Regions from separate parts of the Streptomyces canus genome, predicted to be linked through region 2. Evidence: predicted binding sites of a transcription regulator. Region 2 holds the regulator's gene; each other region holds the start of a gene.
The links. Region 2 encodes HrcA, which represses chaperone genes, less so after heat shock. Its sites were predicted from a motif close to TTNGCACTCNGNNNNNCNGAGTGCNAA; they were not measured.

Region 1 (3,275 bases), 1.1 Mb from region 2:
CGCCACGATCCGCCCCAACCTGGATTCGTTCCGCGAGGCCGGCCTCGCGTAGTCGCCGCCCCTGAAAGCCCTCACCCCGACCGGAGGTCCTGAAACATGAGCGTTTCCGTCCGAATCCCCACCATCCTGCGCACCTACACCGGCGGGCAGGCCGAGGTGCAGGCCGAGGGTGCGACCCTCGCCGATGTCATCGCCGATCTGGAGAAGAACCACACCGGTATCGCCGCGCGCGTTCTCGACGACCAGGGCAAGCTGCGGCGGTTCGTCAATGTGTACGTCAATGACGACGATGTGCGGTTCGAGCAGGGGCTGGAGACGGCGACGCCCGACGGGGCCGGCGTCTCGATCATTCCGGCCGTCGCCGGAGGGTGACCGTATGACTGGTCATTACCTTCGGTAACGGTAATTACCGAGTGTTCATCCGATTGCCCCCTCCGCGAGAGAAGCGGAGGGGGCAATTCTCTATGGTTGAGCGCGGTACAGTTGGGGAAGCGGCGGCTTTTTTCTTGCCGCGTGCATATGAGTTCTCGCTCCACATGCGATGAGAAGTAGCCAAAGTGTGCGCGTCTTAAGTGCCTTATGTGTCTTTTATGGGGCCCGACTTGCCCCGAATTCAGGCGAATTCTCGCTACATTCCGGACCCCTTCCGTCCAGAATTCTCGTCCGATTGACCTGTTGCAGACGGCAGTTGGACAGATACATTCAGCCGCGGTCGACGCGTTCCGGCGCACGCCCCCAACCATGTGGGGGGTGAGGTCTGACCCGGATCCACGAAGTGTGGATCCGTGCAAGGGCCAGTAATAGGGGAGTTAGGCATGGCTCAGGGCACCGTCAAGTGGTTCAACGCGGAGAAGGGGTACGGCTTCATCGCGGTCGACGGTGGTGCGGATGTATTCGTCCACTACAGCGCGATTCAGATGGACGGCTACCGCACCCTTGAAGAGGGCCAGCGGGTCGAGTTCGAGATCTCGCAAGGTCAGAAGGGGCCGCAGGCGGACATGGTTCGTCTCGCGACTGGCTGAAGCACGCGCCGGGTAACAACAGCGTCGTTCTTCTGTTCTTCTTCGAAGGGCTCGTCCCCCATAGGGAGTCATGGGGTACGGGCCCTTCGGCATGCCCGGAGTGGTGTTCCGTCGAGTGCTGGGGCTGAGCGGGTTCGCGTCCGCTGCGGGTCGCGGCCGTGCGGTCCAGTCGGGCGTTGTGTACGGCGCCGACATGGCCAGTGGTGCCCGGACGCCTGGCGTCGGTCGGCTGTATGGGCCGGTGGCGAGCCGTCGCTGTCGCTCGGCGCCGCCGTGCGGGACTACCGCAATCGCCGGCGGGGCGGCCGGGCCGTCGTGTCGGCGATGGTACGGCCCCGATGCGCCCGGACGCGGGGGCGCCGGTGGGCCGTAAGGGTCGGTAGCGAGACGTTGCTGTCGCCCGGCCACCCCCCGTATGGATGGGGGCGGCCGGGCTCCCGCATCGCTCGACGGGCCCCTGGGAGGGCACCCCGGGTGAGGCCCGGCCGGCCGTCGTGCGCCGTGCCGGGACGGCCGTGTGGGGCCCGGACACCGTGGCGTCGGCCAGGCCGTACGGGCCGGTAACGAGGCGTCTCTGTTGCTCGGCGTCCTGCCCGATACCCGAGAGGCGCTTGCACTCGACCATGCCGAGTGCTAATCATTGGCGTTAGCACTCTGAAGGTGAGAGTGACAAAGATGGACCGGGTCGGTGAGGCCCGCAGGCCTTGTGGGGCAAGGATCCACAGGCCGGCGAGCCGTCCGTCGCGGGCGCGGGCGCGGTCCGAAGGAATCACCCCCAGTCCTGGAGGGACCACTTCACATGGCCAAGATCATCGCGTTCGACGAGGAGGCGCGGCGCGGCCTCGAGCGCGGCATGAACCAGCTCGCGGACGCCGTCAAGGTGACGCTCGGCCCCAAGGGCCGCAACGTCGTCCTCGAGAAGAAGTGGGGCGCCCCCACGATCACCAACGATGGTGTTTCCATCGCCAAGGAGATCGAGCTCGAGGACCCGTACGAGAAGATCGGCGCCGAGCTGGTCAAGGAAGTCGCCAAGAAGACGGACGACGTCGCCGGTGACGGTACGACCACCGCGACCGTGCTCGCCCAGGCCCTGGTCAAGGAAGGCCTGCGCAACGTAGCCGCCGGCGCCAACCCCATGGCCCTCAAGCGCGGTATCGAGAAGGCCGTCGAGGCCGTCTCCGCCGCCCTGCTCGAGCAGGCCAAGGATGTCGAGACCAAGGAGCAGATCGCCTCCACGGCCTCCATCTCCGCCGCCGACACCCAGATCGGCGAGCTCATCGCCGAGGCGATGGACAAGGTCGGCAAGGAAGGCGTCATCACCGTCGAGGAGTCCCAGACCTTCGGTCTGGAGCTCGAGCTCACCGAGGGTATGCGCTTCGACAAGGGCTACATCTCGGCGTACTTCGCCACCGACATGGAGCGGATGGAGGCGTCGCTCGACGACCCGTACATCCTCATCGCCAACTCCAAGATCGGCTCCGTCAAGGACCTGCTCCCGCTCCTGGAGAAGGTCATGCAGTCGGGCAAGCCGCTGCTGATCATCGCCGAGGACGTCGAGGGCGAGGCCCTGTCGACCCTGGTCGTCAACAAGATCCGCGGCACCTTCAAGTCCGTCGCCGTCAAGGCCCCGGGCTTCGGTGACCGCCGCAAGGCCATGCTCGGCGACATCGCCATCCTCACGGGCGGCGAGGTCATCTCCGAGGAGGTCGGCCTCAAGCTGGAGAACGCGACCCTGGACCTCCTGGGCCGCGCCCGCAAGGTCGTCATCACCAAGGACGAGACCACCATCGTCGACGGTGCCGGTTCCTCGGACCAGGTCAACGGCCGGGTGAACCAGATCCGCGCCGAGATCGAGAACAGCGACTCGGACTACGACCGCGAGAAGCTCCAGGAGCGCCTGGCGAAGCTCGCCGGTGGCGTCGCCGTCATCAAGGCCGGTGCCGCGACCGAGGTCGAGCTCAAGGAGCGCAAGCACCGCATCGAGGACGCCGTTCGCAACGCGAAGGCGGCCGTCGAGGAGGGCATCGTCGCCGGTGGTGGCGTGGCCCTCATCCAGGCCTCCTCGGTCTTCGAGAAGCTGGACCTGGAGGGTGACGAGCTGACCGGCGCCAACGCCGTGAAGCTGGCCCTGGAGGCCCCGCTCAAGCAGATCGCCGTCAACGGTGGTCTCGAGGGTGGCGTCATCGTCGAGAAGGTGCGCAACCTGCCCGTCGGCCACGGCCTGAACGCCGCGACCGGTGAGTACGTCGACAT
Region 2 (3,275 bases):
AGGAGGAAGCCGCGCGGCTCCAGCGGGAACACCCGGTGCTTGCCGAAGCGGTCCTCCAGCGTCACCGTCCCCGCCTCGCAGCGGATCACCGCACCGCAGAAGCCCGTCCCCGGCTCCTCGACCACCAGACCGGGCTCGGCGGGGACCTCCGGCACCGGCTTGGGCTTCTTCCACGGAGGGGTCAGGTCGGCGGAGTACTGGCGCATTCGGATGACGATAGGAGAAGCGGCTCGGGAGTCATGACGACACGCCGAAGCGGGCCGCCAGCGCGTCCCGTTGTGCCCGGACGAACGCCGCGTCCACCACCGCTCCGTGACCGGGCACGTACAGCGCGTCCTCGCCGCCCAGGGCCAGCAGCCGGTCCAGCGCGGCGGGCCAGTGCGGCGGTACGGCGTCCGGGCCCGCCTGCGGTTCGCCCGACTCCTCGACCAGGTCGCCGCAGAAGACGACCTCCGGGGAACCGGGGACGAGGACGGCGAGGTCGTGGGCCGTGTGGCCGGGGCCGACGTTCGCCAGCAGCGCCTGGCGGCCGCCGCCGAGGTCGAGCGTCCACTCGCCGGAGACGTGATGCCGGGGACAGACGAGGGCGTCCACCGCCTCGTCGGCCACCGCCGCGTCCAGTCCGTTGCGCACCGCGTCCGCCCGCAGCTCCGCGCGGCCCAGCCGTCCCCTCAGCACCGTCTCCGCACCCACCGCGCCGAACACCTCCGCCCCCGCGAACGCCGACGCCCCGAAGACATGGTCGAAGTGGGGGTGGGTGAGAGCGAGATGGGTCACACGATGGCCGGCGAGTTCCTCGGCCTGTGCGCGCAGGCGGGCGCCCTCCGCGAGGCCGGAGCCGGAATCGATCAGCAGGGCCGTGCCCTCGCCGATCACCAGGCCCGCCGTGCAGTCCCAGCCGGGCAGCCGGCACCGCCCCACCCCGGTCGCGACCCGCTCCCACCCGAGCTCTTCCCAAGTCACCGTCATACCGCGACGCTAGCCGTACGACCCGTCACGCCGGGACCAGCCTTGCCCGGGGACTACCCCACCGCCGTACACTGGCCGGGGAGCGTTGGCACTCGGACGGACAGAGTGCCAGGCGAGGTGCCGAGGGAACGACTTCTGGAGGTGTGCGCGATGCTGAGTGAACGCAGGCTCCAGGTGCTGCGCGCCATCGTCCAGGACTACGTCGGCACCGAGGAGCCGGTCGGGTCGAAGGCCCTGACCGAGCGGCACAACCTCGGCGTCTCCCCGGCGACCGTCCGCAACGACATGGCGGCCCTGGAGGACGAGGGGTTCATCGCCCAGCCGCACACCAGTGCCGGGCGCATCCCGACCGACAAGGGCTATCGGCTGTTCGTCGACAAGCTCGCGGGCGTCAAGCCGATGACCGCGCCCGAGCGGCGCGCCATCCAGAACTTCCTCGACGGCGCGGTGGACCTCGACGACGTCGTGGCCCGGACCGTGCGGCTGCTCGCGCAGCTGACCCGGCAGGTCGCCGTCGTGCAGTACCCGTCCCTCACCCGCTCGACCGTGCGGCATGTGGAACTGCTCTCGCTCGCCCCCGCGCGCGTGATGCTCGTGCTGATCACGGACACCGGCCGGGTCGAGCAGCGCATGGTCGACTGCCCGGCACCCTTCGGGGAGGCCTCGCTCGCCGATCTGCGGGCCCGGCTCAACAGCCGGGTCGCGGGGCGCCGGTTCGCCGACGTGCCGCGACTGGTCGAGGACCTGCCCGAAGGCTTCGACGTCGAGGACAGGGGTACGGTCACGACAGTGCTCTCCACTCTCCTGGAGACACTCGTCGAGGAGAACGAGGAGCGGCTGATGATCGGCGGCACCGCCAATCTCACCCGCTTCGGACATGACTTTCCCCTCACCATCCGGCCCGTCCTGGAGGCCCTGGAGGAGCAGGTCGTCCTCCTCAAACTCCTTGGCGAGGCGGGGGATTCGGGCATGACCGTACGCATCGGTCACGAGAACGCCTACGAGGGACTCAACTCCACTTCGGTGGTGTCGGTCGGCTACGGTTCGGGCAACGAGGCAGTCGCCAAGCTCGGCGTGGTCGGACCGACCCGCATGGATTACCCGGGAACGATGGGAGCGGTACGCGCAGTGGCACGGTACGTCGGACAGATCCTGGCGGAGTCGTAAGTGGCCACGGACTACTACGCCGTTCTCGGCGTGCGCCGCGACGCGTCGCAGGATGAGATCAAGAAGGCGTTCCGTCGGCTCGCGCGCGAGCTGCACCCGGACGTCAACCCGGATCCGAAGACCCAGGAGCGGTTCAAGGAGATCAACGCCGCCTACGAGGTGTTGTCGGACCCGCAGAAGAAGCAGGTCTACGACCTCGGCGGCGACCCGCTCTCGCAGGCCGGCGGCGGTGGCGCGGGCGGCTTCGGGGCCGGTGGGTTCGGGAACTTCTCGGACATCATGGACGCGTTCTTCGGTACGGCGTCGCAGCGGGGTCCGCGCTCGCGCACCCGGCGCGGCCAGGACGCCATGATCCGTCTCGAGATCGAACTCGACGAGGCGGCCTTCGGCACCACGAAGGACATCCAGGTCGACACGGCGATCGTGTGCACCACCTGCAGTGGTGAGGGCGCGGCGCCGGGGACCTCGGCCCAGACGTGTGACATGTGCCGCGGCCGCGGTGAGGTGTCGCAGGTGACGCGGTCCTTCCTGGGCCAGGTCATGACGTCCCGGCCGTGCCCGCAGTGCCAGGGCTTCGGCACCGTGGTCCCGACCCCGTGCCCGGAGTGCGCCGGCGACGGCCGGGTCCGCTCGCGCCGCACGCTGACCGTGAAGATCCCGGCCGGTGTGGACAACGGCACGCGGATCCAGCTTGCGGGTGAGGGCGAGGTCGGTCCCGGTGGCGGTCCCGCCGGTGACCTCTACGTCGAGATCCACGAACTCCCGCACTCGCAGTTCCAGCGGCGTGGCGACGACCTGCACTGCACGGTCACGCTCCCGATGACGGCGGCGTCGCTCGGCACGAAGGTGCCGCTGGAGACGCTGGACGGCATGGAGGAGGTCGACATCCGGCCCGGTACCCAGTCCGGCCAGTCGATCCCGTTGCACAGCCGGGGCGTCACCCACCTGCGCGGCGGCGGCCGGGGCGACCTCATCGTCCACGTCGAGGTCCAGACCCCGACCAAGCTGGACCCCGAGCAGGAGCGCCTGCTGCGCGAGCTGGCGAAGCTGCGCGGCGAGGAACGGCCCACGGGGCAGTTCCAGCCGGGGCAGCAGGGGCTGTTCTCGCGGTTGAAGGACGCGTTCAACGGCCGTACGTG
Region 3 (3,275 bases), 2.5 Mb from region 2:
TCGACGACGGCGCCGAGAAGGACCCCGCATTCCTGCGGATGATGAGCGAGCTGAAGATCCCGTACACCGCCTTCCTCAGCGACTACCTGGTCAAGGACGACTACGGCTACTTCGCGAGGATGCGGGACACGGGGGTGGTGCTGAACAACCACACGCTCCACCACCCCTACCTGCCCGCGCTGTCGTACGCCGGCCAGCAGCGCGAGATCTGTGGGATGCAGGACGTCATGGAAAGGCGGTTCGGCAAGCGGCCCACGCTCTTCCGCCCGCCCTACGGCAACTACAACGAGGACACCCTGCGCGCGGCCAGGTCCTGCGGCATCAAGTACGCGCCCATCTGGAACGAAGAGGTCTTCGTCGACCACTGGGAGTACCGCGAGCCGGACCAGGACATCCACCCCGGCGACATCGTGCTCAGCCACTTCCGGGGCCGGGAGGACTGGAAGGGCACGATGCCCGACATGGTCCGCCGCTTCCTGAACAGGATCACGGCCGAGGGGTACGCGGTGGCCCGCCTCGAGGACTACCTGTGAGAGCGCGGGCACTGGTCGCCGGCGGGCTGGCCGCCGTCCTGCTCACCGGCTGTGCCCAGTCCGTCGATCCCATCGAACGGCTGGGCAAGAAGGCGGCGCAGCGGGTGGGGTCGGACGGACCGGGCGGGGACGGAGCGGACGGACGGCCGTACCGCCACTGGGGCCTCCTGGCCCCGCTGCATACGCCCCCGCGGGTGCCGGTGCGCGCGGCGGTGCGCCGGGCCGGCCTGCCGCCGGTCGTCAGACGTGTCGGGACGTCCGACAAGGTCGTCTTCCTCACCTATGACGACGGTGCCGAGAGGGATCCGCGGTTCGTCGACATGGTCCGTGAACTGCGGCTGCCCGTCAGCATGTTCCTCACCGACAGTGTCGTCGGCCCCGGGTACGGCCACTTCGCGCGCCTCCAGTCGGTCGGCGCGAGCATCCAGAACCACACCCTGGACCACCCCGCCCTGCGCGGGCTGCCGTACCCCGGCCAGCGCGCCGAGATCTGCGGCCAGCAGGAGAAGGTGCGGTCCCGCTTCGGGATCCGGCCGCGGCTGTTCCGGCCGCCCTATGGCACGTACGACCGCACGACCCTGCGCGCGGCGGCCGACTGCGGGCTCTCGGCGGTGGTGCTGTGGAGCGTGTCGCCGGCGGGTGGCGCGCCGCAGCGGCCGCTGCGGGCGGGAGACATCGTCTCGGTGGCATCGGGGGAGGCGTCGGGACCGACGCTGACGGAACGGACGACGAGGGTGCTGCGGGAGATCGAGCGGCGCGGGCTGACGGTGGGGCGGCTGGAGGACTATCTGTAGGTGCTCCGGCCACGCCACCGGAGACGCGATTGGCACTCCGCTTGACCGAGTGCTAATCGCGGTCATAGTCTCGGGTCTGGCACTCCCCCCTGGAGAGTGCCAACACAGCGACGGGCAGGTCCGGCACCCGCGACGACGGATCCACCTGGTCGCCACCTCAGACAGTCAACCCCGTGATCTCCGAAGGGGGAGGTCGGATCGTGACGACCACCAGCTCCAAGGTTGCCATCAAGCCGCTCGAGGACCGCATTGTGGTCCAGCCGCTCGACGCCGAGCAGACCACCGCCTCTGGCCTGGTCATCCCGGACACCGCCAAGGAGAAGCCCCAGGAGGGCGTCGTCCTGGCCGTGGGCCCGGGCCGCTTCGAGAACGGCGAGCGCCTGCCGCTCGACGTCAAGACCGGCGACATCGTGCTGTACAGCAAGTACGGCGGCACCGAGGTGAAGTACAACGGCGAGGAGTACCTCGTCCTCTCGGCTCGCGACGTGCTCGCGATCATCGAGAAGTAATTCACCGAAGCATTTCTCTGAGCTGCGCCCCTGGCCCCCCGACCACTAACAAGCCGGGCGCCCGGGGCGCAGTCTCTTTTCACCTAGATTTCCGAGAGGGCTCACGCTCCCATGGCGAAGATCCTGAAGTTCGACGAGGACGCCCGTCGCGCCCTCGAGCGCGGCGTCAACAAGCTTGCCGACACGGTCAAGGTGACGATCGGCCCCAAGGGTCGCAACGTCGTCATCGACAAGAAGTTCGGCGCTCCCACCATCACCAACGACGGTGTCACGATCGCCCGTGAGGTCGAGATCGAGGACCCGTACGAGAACCTCGGCGCCCAGCTGGTGAAGGAGGTGGCGACCAAGACCAACGACATCGCGGGTGACGGCACCACCACCGCCACCGTGCTGGCCCAGGCGCTGGTCCGCGAGGGCCTGAAGAACGTCGCCGCGGGTGCCTCCCCGGCCGCCCTGAAGAAGGGCATCGACGCCGCGGTCAAGGCCGTGTCCGAGGAGCTCCTCGCGACCGCCCGCCCGATCGACGAGAAGTCCGACATCGCCGCCGTCGCCGGTCTGTCCGCCCAGGACAGCCAGGTCGGCGAGCTCATCGCCGAGGCGATGGACAAGGTCGGCAAGGACGGTGTCATCACCGTCGAGGAGTCCAACACCTTCGGTCTGGAGCTGGACTTCACCGAGGGCATGGCCTTCGACAAGGGCTACCTGTCGCCCTACATGGTCTCCGACCAGGAGCGTATGGAGGCCGTCCTCGACGACCCGTACATCCTGATCAACCAGGGCAAGATCTCCTCGATCCAGGACCTGCTGCCGCTGCTCGAGAAGGTCATCCAGTCGGGTGCCTCCAAGCCGCTGCTGATCATCGCCGAGGACGTCGACGGCGAGGCCCTGTCGACCCTGGTCGTCAACAAGATCCGCGGCACGTTCAACGCGGTCGCCGTCAAGGCTCCCGGCTTCGGTGACCGCCGCAAGGCGATGCTCCAGGACCTGGCGGTCCTCACCGGCGCCACGGTCATCTCCGAGGAGGTCGGCCTCAAGCTCGACCAGGTCGGCCTGGACGTGCTCGGCACCGCCCGCCGCGTCACCGTCACCAAGGACGACACCACGGTCGTCGACGGTGCCGGCGACTCCTCCGAGGTCACGGGCCGCGTCGCCCAGATCAAGGCCGAGATCGAGAACACCGACTCCGACTGGGACCGCGAGAAGCTCCAGGAGCGCCTCGCGAAGCTGGCCGGCGGCGTGTGCGTGATCAAGGTCGGCGCCGCCACCGAGGTGGAGCTGAAGGAGAAGAAGCACCGTCTGGAGGACGCCATCTCCGCGACCCGCGCCGCGGTCGAGGAGGGCATCGTCTCCGGTGGTGGCTCCGCTCTGGTCCACGCCGCCAAGGTGCTCGAGGGCGGCCTCGGCAAGACCGGCGACGAGGCCACCGGTGTCGCGGTCGT

Region 1: groL (chaperonin GroEL) is a predicted target of HrcA. The motif match lies at 1,633-1,659, and genes of this name have one in related genera.
Region 3: groES (co-chaperone GroES) is a predicted target of HrcA. The motif match lies at 1,357-1,383, and genes of this name have one in related genera.

What each region holds. Positions count from the first base shown of each region.
Region 1 covers NZ_CP107989.1:5,603,805-5,607,079, forward strand. Annotated here, with positions in the region: gene thrC (threonine synthase) at 1-52, shown strand, start outside; gene OG841_RS25640 (ubiquitin-like small modifier protein 1) at 97-372, shown strand; gene OG841_RS25645 (cold-shock protein) at 816-1,022, shown strand; gene groL (chaperonin GroEL) at 1,822-3,275, shown strand, end outside.
Region 2 covers NZ_CP107989.1:6,709,235-6,712,509, forward strand. Annotated here, with positions in the region: gene OG841_RS30680 (DUF3097 domain-containing protein) at 1-206, opposite strand, end outside; gene OG841_RS30685 (MBL fold metallo-hydrolase) at 238-969, opposite strand; gene hrcA (heat-inducible transcriptional repressor HrcA) at 1,120-2,136, shown strand; gene dnaJ (molecular chaperone DnaJ) at 2,137-3,275, shown strand, end outside.
Region 3 covers NZ_CP107989.1:4,189,735-4,193,009, reverse strand. Annotated here, with positions in the region: gene OG841_RS18725 (polysaccharide deacetylase family protein) at 1-533, shown strand, start outside; gene OG841_RS18720 (polysaccharide deacetylase family protein) at 530-1,327, shown strand; gene groES (co-chaperone GroES) at 1,528-1,836, shown strand; gene groL (chaperonin GroEL) at 1,948-3,275, shown strand, end outside.